Vulgatibacter sp.: one gene and its partner. The protein of the gene in region 2 binds, or shares a complex with, the protein of the main gene of each other region. Links are inferred from orthologs where the notes say so. Each region holds a gene or a part of one and is shown on either strand. Other genes may lie near its edges.

What was found.
Region 1: rpmF (region 2) and rpmE share a complex: the UniProt entries of both Bacillus subtilis proteins name them as parts of the 50S ribosomal subunit. The link is inferred for Vulgatibacter sp. from one-to-one orthologs.

Annotation. Positions count from the first base shown.
Region 1 is NZ_JAWLCN010000002.1:293,720-300,260, forward strand. Bases 997-3,974 are described here. They hold rpmE (50S ribosomal protein L31), read right to left. Parts: upstream 2,599-3,974; coding sequence 2,395-2,598; downstream 997-2,394. Other genes in these bases: ACESMR_RS05150 (DUF1385 domain-containing protein), read right to left, coding at 1,268-2,302; rho (transcription termination factor Rho), read right to left, coding at 2,752-3,974. Also shown: ACESMR_RS05140 (sigma-54-dependent transcriptional regulator), read left to right, coding at 1-37; ACESMR_RS05145 (Crp/Fnr family transcriptional regulator), read right to left, coding at 192-923; more of rho, read right to left, coding at 3,975-4,659; NAD-dependent DNA ligase LigA, read left to right, coding at 4,957-6,541. UniProt on the Bacillus subtilis protein: Binds the 23S rRNA. While neither of the L31 paralogs is essential, this protein seems to function as the main L31 protein.
Region 2 is NZ_JAWLCN010000002.1:1,333-7,871, reverse strand. The notes cover bases 3,076-6,051. They hold rpmF (50S ribosomal protein L32), read left to right. Parts: upstream 3,076-4,461; coding sequence 4,462-4,641; downstream 4,642-6,051. Other genes in these bases: fabD (ACP S-malonyltransferase), read left to right, coding at 5,887-6,051; plsX (phosphate acyltransferase PlsX), read left to right, coding at 4,733-5,773; ACESMR_RS03970 (YceD family protein), read left to right, coding at 3,753-4,334; ACESMR_RS03975 (Hsp20/alpha crystallin family protein), read left to right, coding at 3,076-3,651. In the rest of the region: ACESMR_RS03990 (ATP-binding protein), read left to right, coding at 1-748; ACESMR_RS03985 (hypothetical protein), read right to left, coding at 727-1,878; ACESMR_RS03980 (hypothetical protein), read left to right, coding at 2,046-2,969; more of ACESMR_RS03975, read left to right, coding at 3,073-3,075; more of fabD, read left to right, coding at 6,052-6,539.

The DNA of each region.
Region 1 (6,541 bases), 290 kb from region 2 along the record:
CACCCCGCCGGCCCGGCCCACCCGCAGCGCGGGCTGAGCGAGACGAGTTCCGCACGAAAAGCGAGAGCCCTCGCGATCCGCTGCGATGCGGATCGGAGGGCTCTCGCTCGTTGTCGACCCACCCGGCTGCCGCGGGGCAAGCGGACGACGCGGCGCGCAGCGCGCGCTGGTCCCGCCCCGGGAAAATGCGACTACTTCTCGCGGCCGGCGAGCTTGCGCAGCGCCTTGGTGTCCTTGAGGCAGAGGACGCGGCCGACGTTGCCCAGGTGGCCGTCGCGCTTCATCTCGTTGATCAGCGTCGAGACGAAGGAGCGGGAGGCGCCGACCAGATCGGCGAGGTCCTGCTGGGTGATGCCCTTGAGATCGTATTCGCCGCCGTGGGGGCAGCGCTCGCCGTGCGACTCCGCCAGCGAGAGGAGCGTCTCGGCGAGGCGGGCCGGAACCTCCTTGAAGGTGAGGCCGAGGACCCGGCGGCGCATGTGGCGCATGCGCTCGTTGAGGGCACGGATCACGTCGATGGCGAGGTGCGGCCTGCTCTCGAGGAGCTGCTGGAAGGAGCGGCTGTCGATGCTCCACACCTCGGCCTCGCCGGAGGCGACGGAGAGGTCCTCCACCTGCGCGCCCTCGGGGCGGAGGAGCTCGCCGAAGAGGTCGCCGGGCCGGAGGATGGCCAGCACCGAGCGCGAAGCGCCCTTGCCCACGCGGATGAGGCGGACCCTGCCGCTGCGGAGGAGGTAGACCTTGTCGGCCGGATCGCCGGGCCGGTAGATGACCGAGTTGTTCGGGTAGGTCTCGGCCTTGAAGTAGCCACGGTAATCGACCGTCTCCGGGGTCTGCGACGACAGCCCCACGGCGCGGTTGGTGCTGGGCATCGTGTTGACGGCCGAGACGTGGGTCGCTGCGGGGTGCATGGCCTTCTGCATGATCGGCGTCCTCCGGGATTGGCTTCACCGGGTCCGGCTTCGGGCCGGACGGGCGGAAACGAGTAGGCGTTGGATGGCTCGCCTACCTTCCAAGTCCCGTGCCAGCGCTATCGCCCAAGCGTCGGACGCCGAACCAAAGGGTTTTCCTCGTGTTTCACGCAGGACGGCGAGGCCCCCTGCGGTCGGTTGGAGGGCTGCCCCACGGAACGTTCAAACGTCTCGTGGTGGATTGAACGAAACGTTCAATCGCCGAAACGGCAGCTCACCGTGCCCGGGGAGCAGGAACACGAAGGCCGCCGCGGTGCGTCGTGCACCGGACGGCGGCCCTCTGCTGCCCAGACGTCTCAAGGAACGGCGATGGCGCCGTCGTAGTCCCGGTAGAGGGTGACGCCCCGTTCGTTCAGGCGTCCCTCCTCGTAGGCGATGCAGCGCTTCATCGCGAGGACCGCGATCTCCAGCTGATCCCGCGAGGGCTCCTTGGTGGTGATCCGCTGCATCCAAAGGCCCGGGGCGGTGAGGGCCCGGAGGAGGAGGTTCTTCGGGTAGCGGGCCGAGAGGCGCTGGAGCTCGAAGGAGGCGCCGGCGATCGGGAACATCAACGGCAGCTTCACGCCCAGCATCGCGAGGTTGTTGAGGAAGTCGTTCTCGATGGCGCGGGGGACGAGGGGGAAGATCGCCGAGTAGATGGCGATCGACACGCCGACCACGAGGAGAAGGAAGCTGGTGCCGCAGCGGGGGTGGAGCGTCGTCTGCCGGGCCGCATCCTCCACGTCGAAGGCAGCGGGCTGCGTCTCGTAGGCCCAGATCGTCTTGTGCTCGGCGCCGTGGTACTGGAACACCCGCCGGATGTCGGGCATCCGCGAGATCAGCGCCAGGTAGCCCACGAAGATCACCAGCTGGAACATCCCGTCGATGACGTGGAAGGCGTAGCTGGTGGTGTCGATCGGGTGGCCGGCGAGCTGCCCGAGCCCCCAGGTCAGGAAGTGCGGAAGCCCGGTGAAGAGGGCGAGCCCGAGCACGAGCGAGAGCGCCAGGGTGCCGGCCATCGCCAGCTGCGAGGGCTTCTCCACCGGCTTGCCCTTCTCCTCCTCGGGGGCTGCGTGCTCCGCCGAGAAGTTGAGGGCGGCAAAACCGTTCCAGAGGCTCTCGATCAGCACCACCGCGCCCCGCAGGAGCGGCAGGCGGAAGAGCCGGTAGCGGGTGAAGACGTTGTCCCAGGGCTCCGCCCGCACGGCGATCTCGCCGTCGGGGCGCCGCACCGCCACCACGAAGGAGCCGGGCGAACGCATCATCACGCCCTCGAGAACCGCCTGCCCGCCGATGTAGGGCCTCGCCGCCTCGGCGAGGAAGAGGGGCATGAGCCGCCTGATCCGCTTCACGTCGACTCCGAGAGGGCCTCGCGGCCCGCAAAACAGAAAAGGCGCACTTGCGCGCGCCCCTTCTTCGTACCGTCGGTGAAAGGCTTCGCGCCCTACGCCTTCCGGCCGTACTTGTTGCGGAAGCGCTCGACGCGGCCCTGCGTGTCGATGAGCTTCTGGGTGCCCGTGTAGAACGGGTGGCAGGCGGCGCAGACTTCGACCTGGAACGAGCCGGCGGTGGACCGGGTCTCGTAGTTGGCGCCACAGGCGCACGTGATGGTCGCCTGCTCGTACTTGGGGTGGATGCCTTCCTTCATGGCTCACTCCGAACACCCACGCTTGCACCGCGCACCATGCGCAGTGGACCGGTGGGAAAAGTCGCCGTCTTATGCCCGACGACAGGTAGTGCGTCAAACCGTTCGGGGGCGGGAAATCATCCCCGCCCCCGAAGCCCTCGCCAGCCCGGGCGGTCAGCGGGCCATCGAGTCGAGGAATTCCTTGTTCGACGTGGTGCCGCGCACCTTCGAAAGCAGGAACTCCATCGAGTCGATCGGGGAGAGCGGGTGGAGGAGCTGCCGGAGGACCCAGACCCGGTTCAGGGTCATCTGGTCCATGAGGAGCTCTTCCTTGCGGGTGCCCGACTTGTTGATGTCGAGGGTCGGGAAGATCCGCTTCTCCATCAGCTTGCGGTCGAGGACGATCTCCGAGTTGCCGGTGCCCTTGAACTCCTCGAAGATCACCTCGTCCATGCGCGATCCGGTGTCGACGAGCGCGGTGCCGATGATCGTGAGCGAGCCGCCCTCCTCGATGTTGCGGGCCGCGCCGAAGAAGCGCTTGGGCTTGTGGAGGGCGTTGGAGTCCACGCCACCGGAGAGGATCTTGCCGGAGGGCGGCACCACCGCGTTGTAGGCGCGGGCCAGGCGCGTGATCGAGTCGAGGAGGATCACCACGTCCTTGCCGTTCTCGGCGAGGCGCTTGGCCTTCTCGATCACCATCTCGGCCACCGCCACGTGGCGGGTCGCCGGCTCGTCGAAGGTCGAGCTGATCACCTCGCCCTTCACCGTCCGCTCCATGTCGGTCACTTCCTCGGGCCGCTCGTCGATGAGCAGCACGATGAGGTGCACGTCGGCGTGGTTCGAGGTGATCGCGTGGGCGATGTTCTGCAGCAGCACCGTCTTGCCGGCGCGGGGCGGCGCCACGATGAGGCAGCGCTGGCCCTTACCGATCGGCACGAGCAGGTCGATGATCCGCGTGGTCACCTCGGCCTGCTCGTGCTCGAGGTGGAGCTTCTCGTTCGGATAGAGCGGCGTGAGGTTGTCGAAGAGGACCTTCTGCGCGTTCTCCTCGGGCGCCGCGTAGTTGATCGACTCGACCTTGAGCAGCGCGAAGTAGCGCTCGCCTTCCTTGGGCTGGCGCACCTGGCCGCTGATCGTGTCGCCGGTCCGCAGGTTGAAGCGGCGGATCTGCGAGGGCGACACGTAGATGTCGTCGGGACCGGGCAGGTAGGAAAAATCGGGCGAGCGGAGGAAGCCGAAGCCGTCGGGCAGCACCTCGAGGGTGCCCTCGCCGTAGACGCGGCCCCGCTTGACCGCCTGCGCCTGGAGGATCTCGAAGATGAGGTCCTGCTTGCGCATGCCGCCCGGCGCCTCGACGCCGAGGTCCTGCGCCATGCGCGCGAGCTGCGCCGTCTTGAGGCGCTTGAGCTCGGTGAGGTTGATCACCACCTCGTCGCCGGTGAGCTCCTCGGCAGCCTCGGCAGCTGCTGCCTCGTCCTCCTCGATGTCGTAGACGACCTGGGGACGTTCGCCGCGCTCCCCGCGCCTGCCGCGCTCGCCGCGGCGTCCCCGCCGCTCGGGGACCCCCACCGCGGTGGAGGTCGGCGCGGGGATCACGGGCTTCGGTCCGCGCTGCTGCCGTGCCTCGCGACGCTCGGGACGCTGCTCGGCCCGCGCCGCGCCGGCCTGCGCCTCGCGGCGCTCCGCCGACACGGGCTCGGCAACGACGAGCGGCTCGATTTCCGCGGGAGCGGGAGCGGGCGCCGGAGCGGGAGCCGCGGCCCCAGGGACAGGTGCCGGCGTCGCCTCCACGGTCTCCGCCGCGATCGGCGCAGGCGCTTCTGCAGCAGGCCCGGCAGCGACGGGTGCGGCCTCCGCCGCCGCAGCGGCTGCAGCCGGCTTGCGGGTGCGGCGGGGCTTCGCCGGGGCCTGGACCTCTGCGGTGGTCTCTGCGGCGGCGGCCTCGCCCTCGACGACGGCGGGCGCCGCTGCAGGGGCAGCGGCACGGCGGCGGGAGGTGGTGGTCGCAGCCTCATCCTTCGCAGCGGCGGCCCTGCGGGCCCGCGGCGCACGTGCGGGAGCTTCGGAGGAACGATCGGTCACTGTTTCGTCTCGTCGGTCTGCGTTTCGTCGTGCAGTCGGAATGGGAAGAACCGGGTGGCCCGCGACGTCGAGGGCGGGATGGGCAGGATCCCCGACGGTGCCCCTTCCGCATGGCGGAGCGAGGCGTACGTGCCATATCGGCCGTGGCAGCAATCACGTTTTCCCGCGCTCGAAGCAGCGGGGGGGAGCGGTTTGCGCGCTATGGGGGGATGAAACAAGGCGGAAGCTATAGTCGCGTCCGATCGCTGTCAAGGACGGTGGTGCGAACGGGATCTTCGTGGTGTAGGTTCCGCCCGCATGGCCGCAAAGAGCAGCAGCCCCGAGGTCAGCCGGCGAGTGGAGGAGCTCCGGGAGGAGATCCGCGACCACGATCACCGGTACTACGTTCTCGACCAGCCGATCATTTCCGACGCGGCCTACGACAAGCTCTCCCGCGAGCTGCAGGAGCTGGAAGCGGCGCATCCCGAGCTGCGCACCCCCGACTCGCCGACGCAGCGGGTGGGCGGCGCGCCGGCGCCCGGCTTCGCGAAGGTGGTCCACCGCAGGCCGATGCTCTCCCTGGCCAACGTCTTCGACGAGGGCGAGCTGGAAGATTTCGACGCGGGGCTGCGGCGGCGCCTCGACCTCGGTGAGGGGCAGCCGATCCGCTACACCTGCGAGCCGAAATTCGACGGCCTCGCCGTAGAGCTGATCTACGAGGAGGGGCGCTTCGTCCAGGGCTCGACCCGCGGCGACGGGGAGGTCGGGGAGGACGTGACCGGCAACCTGCGTACGATCCGCTCCGTTCCGCTCCGCCTCCACGGCACCGCCCCCGCCCGCCTCGAGGTCCGGGGCGAGGTGGTGATGTTCAAGAGGGACTTCGCGGCGCTCAACCGGCGGCAGGAGGAGGCGGGGGAGAAGGTCTTCGCCAACCCGCGCAACGCCGCGGCCGGATCGCTGCGCCAGCTCGATCCGAAGATCACCGCGAGCCGGCCGCTCACCTTCTTCGCCTACGAGGTGGGCGAGAGCACCGAGGCCTTCGCGTGCCACGAGGAGAAGCTCCGCCGCCTCGCAGCGCTCGGCTTCAAGGAGAGCGGCGCCTGGCGCATCGCCTCCGGCGTCGAGGAGCTGAAGAGCTACTGGAAGTCGATCCTCGAGCAGCGCCACGAGCTGCCCTACGAGGTCGACGGCGTGGTGGTGAAGGTCGACGACGAAGATCTCCGGGCGCGCCTGGGCCAGGTCTCGAAGAGCCCGCGCTGGGCAGTCGCCTACAAATTTCCCCCGGAGGAGGAGACCACCCGCGTCGAGAAGATCGACGTGCAGGTGGGACGCACGGGGGTCCTCACGCCGGTGGCGCACCTCGTCCCGGTCCGCGTCGGCGGCGTGATGGTGGCGCGCGCCACGCTGCACAACGAGGACGAGCTCCGGCGCAAGGACGTGCGCGTCGGCGATCGCGTGGTCGTGCGCCGGGCGGGCGACGTGATCCCCGAGGTGGTCAAGGTCGTCGTCGAGGTGCGGACCGGGCGGGAGGAGCCGTTCGAGTTCCCGAAGACCTGCCCCGCCTGCGGCGCCGAGGTGACGCGGGAGGTCCTCGAAGAGGACGAATCCGGCAAGTCGGTGAAGCTCGCTGCGGCCTGGCGCTGCACCAACAGCGCGTGCCCCGCCCAGCTGAAGGAAAGGCTGCGCCACTTCGTCTCGCGACGCGCGATGGACATCGAGGGGCTCGGCAACGAGCTGGTGGAGCAGCTCGTCGAGAAGGGCCACGTCCGCGACTTCGCCGACATCTACCGCCTCGGCGCGGAGGATTGGTCCAACCTCGACCGGGTGGTCGGTGAGGAGACCTACAAGATCGGGCCGAAGGTCGGGCAGAAGCTGGCCGACGGCGTCGAGCGCAGCAAGCACG
Region 2 (6,539 bases):
CTCCCTGCGCGACGTCACCGACCAGCGCAAAGCCGAGGCGCGGCGCCTCGATTTCTACTCGATCATCGCCCACGATCTCCGCTCGCCGTTGATGGCGATGCAGCTGCGCACCGACGCGATCCTGCGTGGTCGCAGGGGCCTCCTGCCCGCCGAGCTCCTCGGCGACATGCACAAGGTCCAGGCCAACATCCGCTCGCTGGTGGCGATGATCAACGACTTCCTCGACCTCGCGCGGCTCGAGACCTCCGGTTATTCGCTCACCCGGGAGGCGATGGACCTGGCGGAGCTGGTCGGCGTCACCGCCGAGGATTTCCGGCCGCTGGCGGAGGCGAGCCAGCTCGACCTGCGCTGCGAGACCGGCGAGTCGATCTGGGTCGAGGGCGATCGGAGCCGGCTCAAGCAGGTGGTGAGCAATCTGGTCGGAAACGCGCTCAAATTCACGCCGCCCGGCGGCTCCGTCGTGGTGCGGGTGGAGCGCGCCGGCGGCCTCGCGCGCTGCAGTGTGGTCGATACCGGGCGCGGCATTCCGTCAGAGTCGCTGCCCACGATCTTCGAGCGCTACGCCCGTGCGATCGACTCGCAGCACGAGGTCACCGGTACCGGTCTCGGACTGATGATCGTCCGGGAGATCCTGCAGGCCCACGGCGGCAACGTCGGGGCGCGGAGCGAGGTCGGCAAGGGCAGCACCTTCTGGTTCGAGTTGCCGCTCTCCGCCGCCACCGGCGATCAGGTCTCCTCGTCGATGTAGGCCACGTGGCGGAAGTAGCCGCCCGGCTCGAACGAGGCGCCGAGGGCGCCGATGATGATCCCGAAGGTCGCCACGAACGCCGCGAAGACCACGTAGCGCTCGAGATCGAGCGGACCGTCGAGCGTCGTCGCCCAGGCGCGCACCAGCTCCTCGTCGAAGAAGAGCTGGCTCGCCGCGAGCACCACCAGGAAGAGCAGCAGCCACGTCGCCGCCATCCCGACGAGCACGGCGAGCGCCATGGAGACGTTGGCGACCACGGTGAGCTCGGTGAGGCGCGCCGGAGGCTGCAGCAGGAGCCGGTGGCGCTGGAGCACGAAGGCGGTGCTGGCGGCGAGGGCGACGGTGGCGAAGCTCGCCACGAAGCCGCCGTGCTGGCTCATCCCGAGATCCCAGGACTCCGCCGTGATCACCAGGACGATCAGCGTGGACGCGGCGGCGAGGGTGAGGCGGCCGAAGCGGAGCGGAAATCGCCAGGGCGCGATCTGCCGCACGCTGCGCCCGATCTCGTCGCGGTTGCGCCAGGCTGCCTCGAAGTAGAACGCCACGGGATGGCGGAGCGCGCCGGGTTCCTCCTCGAGCCGGAGGTCGGCGACCTCCTGCAGCTCGCAGGCGAGGTAGCGCAGCTCCTCCTCGGAGAAGCCGTGCATGCGATCGAGATCGGTGGCGGAGACCACCCGCGCCATCGCGTCGCTCTCCTCGTCCGAGTGGCCGAGGCCGACGAGGTGGCCGAGGAGGTGGAGGGCGAGGGCTTCGATCCGCCGGGTGAGCTGGTCCGGCGCTGCGGCGTGCTGGTCCTCCCGGCGGAGCGCCGGCTCGAGGCGGGCGGTGGAGAGGATCGCTGCCGCCAGGGCGGTGGACGGCATGCCGAGGACCTGCGGCGCGCCGTGGGTCCGCAGCTCGGCGTCGGTGATCACGAGGACGAAGTCCCAGTGGTGCGAGGCCCGCTCCGCAGCGGCGCGCTCGAGCACCACCACCGGCTCGATCCGGGTCGCCTCGACGAGACGCTTGCGCTGCAAAACCGGCATCCGCCAGACGAACGAAGGGAGGACCTCGCGCAGGTAGGCGAGGGTGCGGTCCCGCGCCTCCTCGAAGACGATGCGCTCGATGTCCTCGAGCTCTCCGGCGAGCAACCAGCCAATCTCGATCAGGGGCTGTGCACCAGGTTCAGCCACGGCCTGGAGGTAGGCATGGCGGCGCCTGGCGACAGGCGCGCCAACTCCCCGTCGGGGCCTGCTTGCTCCAGCAGGCGCGTGGCTACCTTCCACGCGAGCCCCGAGCAACCCGAGAAGGAGTGACCATGGCTCGCAAGACTCGCGCCCTCGCGCTCGCCGCGTGGGGCGCGCTGGCGCTCGGTTCCGCCGGCTGCGCCGGCACCTCCGAGCGACCCGACGTCCAGGAAGGTACGGGCGGCACGCAGCCCGGCGCTGCCACGCAGGCGCAGGGCGGCACCGAGATCCAGCAGGCTACGAGGCGGGCGATGGCCCGGATCGACGAGGCCGCTGCTGCAGTCGAGAAGCAGCAGCTCTCCCGCGCCAAACCGAGCCTCGACGCCGCCATCGAGGATCTGCGCGGCGTCTCGGACGTCCTGCCCGGCGAGCCGCTCTTCGGCCTGCTGGGCGAGACGATCGAGGCGATCGAGGCCAATCCCGGGCGGGCGGACCTGACGGAGCTCCGCACGGCGGTGCAGGAGATGCGTCCCCAGCTCGAGCCGGCGGTGGTTCGGGCGGTGGAGGACGCGCGCTTCGCCCTCCTCGCCGGCAATCCCGAGCAGGCGGTGAGCCGGCTCACCGAGGCGCGGGTGGCCCTCGGCGCCGACAGCCAGCGCCTGCCCGTGGCCCGGGTCGAGGCGCAGCTGGTGGAGGCACGGCAGCTCCTCGCCAACCGCGACGTCCGGGCGGCGCAGCGCACGCTCGCCGACGCGCGCGGTGGCCTGGAGCAGATCCAGCGCCTCGGGCCCCTCGTGCCGGTGCGCTGGAACTTCCGGGGTGCCGCCGCCGCTGCGGATGCCGGCGATTGGGAGATGGCGGAGAGGCTGCTCGCCGAGTCGGTCGGGCTCCTGGAGACGATGCGGCAGCCACGGGACGCCGGGCTGGTGCAGGGGATCGAGGAGATGGAGGCGCAGGCCCGCACCTACCTCCAGCGCATCGACGGCGCCCAGCGTCCCACCCCGCAGCAGCTCCGCGAGTTGGCGAGCCGCACCCTCGACGTGCGCGCCGGCTGACGGCCCGTCGCAGAGCGCGCCCCCGGCGTGCCGCTTCTTTCGGGAGACGACACCCGTCCACAACCTCCTCCTGCGCACCGGTGCGCAGGAGGAGGTTCGTGTCATGGCATTCGGATTGAGTCCCTGGGATCCGTTCCGCGAGTTCGAGCGCATCGACCGCTTGTTCCGTCGCGGCTTCGAGTCGCCCTTCGGCAGGATGGCCGAGAGCATCGGAACGCCGGCGGTGGAGATCACCGACGAAGAGGATCACTACCTGGTGAAGGCGGAGATCCCCGGCGTGAAGGAGGAGGACGTCGAGATCACCCTGAGCGGCAACATGCTCACGCTCCGGGGCGAGAAACGGATCGAGCGGCGCGCGCCGCGGACCGTCGAGGCCCGGCCCGTGGGCGGCGCCGGGAAGAAGGCGGGAAAGGAAGAGAAGGGCACCGGCAAGGAGCAGAACGCCGAAGCCGGGGAGAAGGCCGGCGGGAGCCAGGCCCTGGCCGAAGGCGAGGGGAGCCGGGAGCTCTCCCGTCCGCTCTTCAGCGAGGTCTACTACGGTAACTTCGAGCGGGTGCTCGCACTGCCCGACGACATCGATCCGGACAAGGTGGAGGCGACGAGCGAACATGGCGTCTTCCAGATCCGGATCGGGAAGAAGGAGCAGCAGCGGGCCCGGCGGATCAGCGTCACCCGGCACTGAACCGCGGTAAATCCGCAGGCGGACGCCGCGGGAGGCGCCCGCCTGCTTGACGGTCTCGGAATCGGCATTTAGATTGCGCGCCCTTTGTTCCGGCCGAGACCATGAACCTCCGAGTCAAAATCGACGAAATCAAGGACGCAGGGCTCGATCTGCAGCGGGAGCTGCCGCAGGCCGCGCTCGGTGCGATCCTCGATGCGGAGCCGCCCACCGGCTTCGCGGCCGCCGCGCCCGCCACGCTCGCGGTCCATTTCGACCGCGTCAACGACCGCGACATCGTCGCGCGGGGTGGCTTCGATGCCGCCGTCGCCGCCGACTGCCGCCGCTGCCTCGCCCCGGTGCGGATCGACCTGCCGGTGAAGTTCGAGCTCGACTTCGTCAACGCCTCCAAGGTGAAGGAGCTCGCTCCCGGGAGGGACGAGGACTCGGGCGAGGGCGAAATCGGCGGGACCTTCCGGCCCGACGAGGCCGATCAGGTGGCCTACACCGGGCAGGAACTCGATCTCGAGCCGGTGGTCCGGGAGCAGCTCCTGCTGGCGCTGCCGATGGATGCCCTGTGCACCGAGGACTGCAAGGGCCTCTGCCAGGTCTGTGGCGGCAATCTCAACGAGTCCGTCTGCTCCTGCGATCGCCACGTGCCCGACCCGCGTTGGGCCGGGCTCAAGGACATCAAGCTCCCGAAGTAGTCGGGTGCCCAACGCAGGACGTTGATCCCGAACGCGCGTACGTGTAGAAGGCGCGTTTCCAACCGCATGGCGGCGGGCCGGCTTCGAGTCGGGCCCGGCCGCGCGTAAGAAGAAAGAGGAGTCGGCCGTGGGTGTTCCCAAGAAGCGTACGTCGAAGCAGAAGCGCGATCAGCGCCGCGCCCACTGGAAGGTCAGCGCCCCCAACGTGGTGAGCTGCCCGAACTGCGCCTCGCCCACCATGTCGCACCGGGTCTGCCCGACCTGCGGCACCTACAAGGGCAAGCAGGTCGTCCAGGTCGCCGAGTAAGCTTCCTCGGCAGCGCCGTCCCGGGCACGGGACGGCTGCAACCGAAACCGAGCGGCGGCCTTCTTTGCCGCCCCGAGATAGCGAGGCAAGAATGGCACGCATCGCCGTCGACGCGATGGGAGGCGACCACGCTCCCGGGGTCGTCGTCGAAGGGGCGGTGCAGGCCTGCCGCGAGCTCGGCGCCGACGTCACCCTCGTCGGCGACGAGACGCGGATCCGCGGCGAGCTCGTCCGGCTCGGCGCAGCAGACCAGAAGGGCATCTCCGTCCGCCACGCCTCGCAGGTGGTGGAGATGCACGAACACCCGGGCCAGGCGATCCGCAAGAAGCGGGACGCTTCGATCCGGGTGGTTTTCGATCTGGTGAAGAGCGGCGAAGCCGATGCCGCGATGTCCGCCGGCAACTCCGGCGCGATGCTCGCCGCCGCGCTCTTCGTGCTCGGCCGCCTTCCCGGCGTCGAGCGACCCGCCATCGTCGCCTTCCTGCCCACGCTCGAGGGCCGCGTCGCGCTCCTCGACGCCGGTGCGAACGTCGACGTCAAGCCGCTGCACCTGGTGCAGTTCGCGCTGCTGGGCGACGTCTACACCCGGCGGGTGAGCGGCGTGCCGCGCCCCCGCATCGGCGTCCTCTCGAACGGCGAGGAGCTCTCCAAGGGCACCGCGCTCACCCGCAGCGTGGTCGAGGCCCTGGCGAAGCATCCTTCGATCGATTTCCGCGGCTACGCCGAGGGGAAGGATCTCTTCTCCGGGGAATTCGACGTGGTGGTCACCGACGGCTTCACCGGCAACGTGGTCCTCAAGACCGCCGAGGGGACCGCCTGGGCGTTCCGCCAATTCCTCAAGCGCAACATCGAGCAGTCGGCGCTGGCGAAGGTGGGCGCGCTCTTCATGAAGCCCGTCTTCGACGGGGTCCGGAAGAAGCTCGATTACGCCGAGATTGGCGGCGCGCCGCTGATCGGCTGCGACGGCACGGTGATCCTCGCCCACGGCCGCTCCGGCGCCCGCGCGATCCGGAACGCGATCCGCACCGCCAACGAGGCTGCAGGTGCCCTGGGCGACGCGAGGGAGGAGATCACCGCTGCGTGCACCGCTGCGGAAGGCCTCCTGCCTGCCGTCGCTCCCGAGACACCCTGATACGGTGTATCTGCTGCGGTGCGACAACGCGTTGCAGCAATCGTTGGTGGTAGACGATGCAGCGAAGTTGGGCTATTGACGCGCGCCCGAACCGCACAGCGAGGAGCGCGTAGATGGCCGCCAAGGTCGCATTCGTCTTTCCGGGACAGGGGAGCCAGTCGGTCGGCATGGGCAAGGCGCTGGCCGAGTCCTTTGCCGAAGCCCGCGAGATCTTCGACCGTGCCGACGCGGCGCTGGGCGAGAAGCTCTCGACGATGTGCTTCGAGGGGCCCGACGAGGCGCTGAAGCTCACCGCCAACACCCAGCCCTCGATCCTCACCGTGAGCGTCGCCGCCCATGCGGTCTTCGCCCGGGCCTTCGGCAAGGCCCCCGCCTTCGTCGCCGGCCACTCCCTCGGCGAGTGGAGCGCCCTCGCCGCGATGGGCTCGATGTCGATCGAGGACGCGGTGCGCGCGGTGCGCCAGCGCGGCCTCTTCATGCAGGAGGCGGTGCCCGCAGGGCAGGGCGCCATGGCAGCCGTCCTCGGCCTCGATCCGGCGCTGGTGCGCCAGGCCTGCGAGGAGAGCGCGCAGGGCGAGATCGTCGCCCCCGCCAACTACAACTCGCCCGAGCAGACGGTGATCGCCGGCGGCGCCGCCGCCGTGGAGCGGGCCTCCGCCAGGTGCAAGGAACTCGGCGCCAGGCGCGCGCTCCCGCTGCCGGTGAGCGCGCCCTTCCACTGCGCCATGATGGCGCCGGTCCAGCCCCGCCTCCTGGCGGTGCTCGA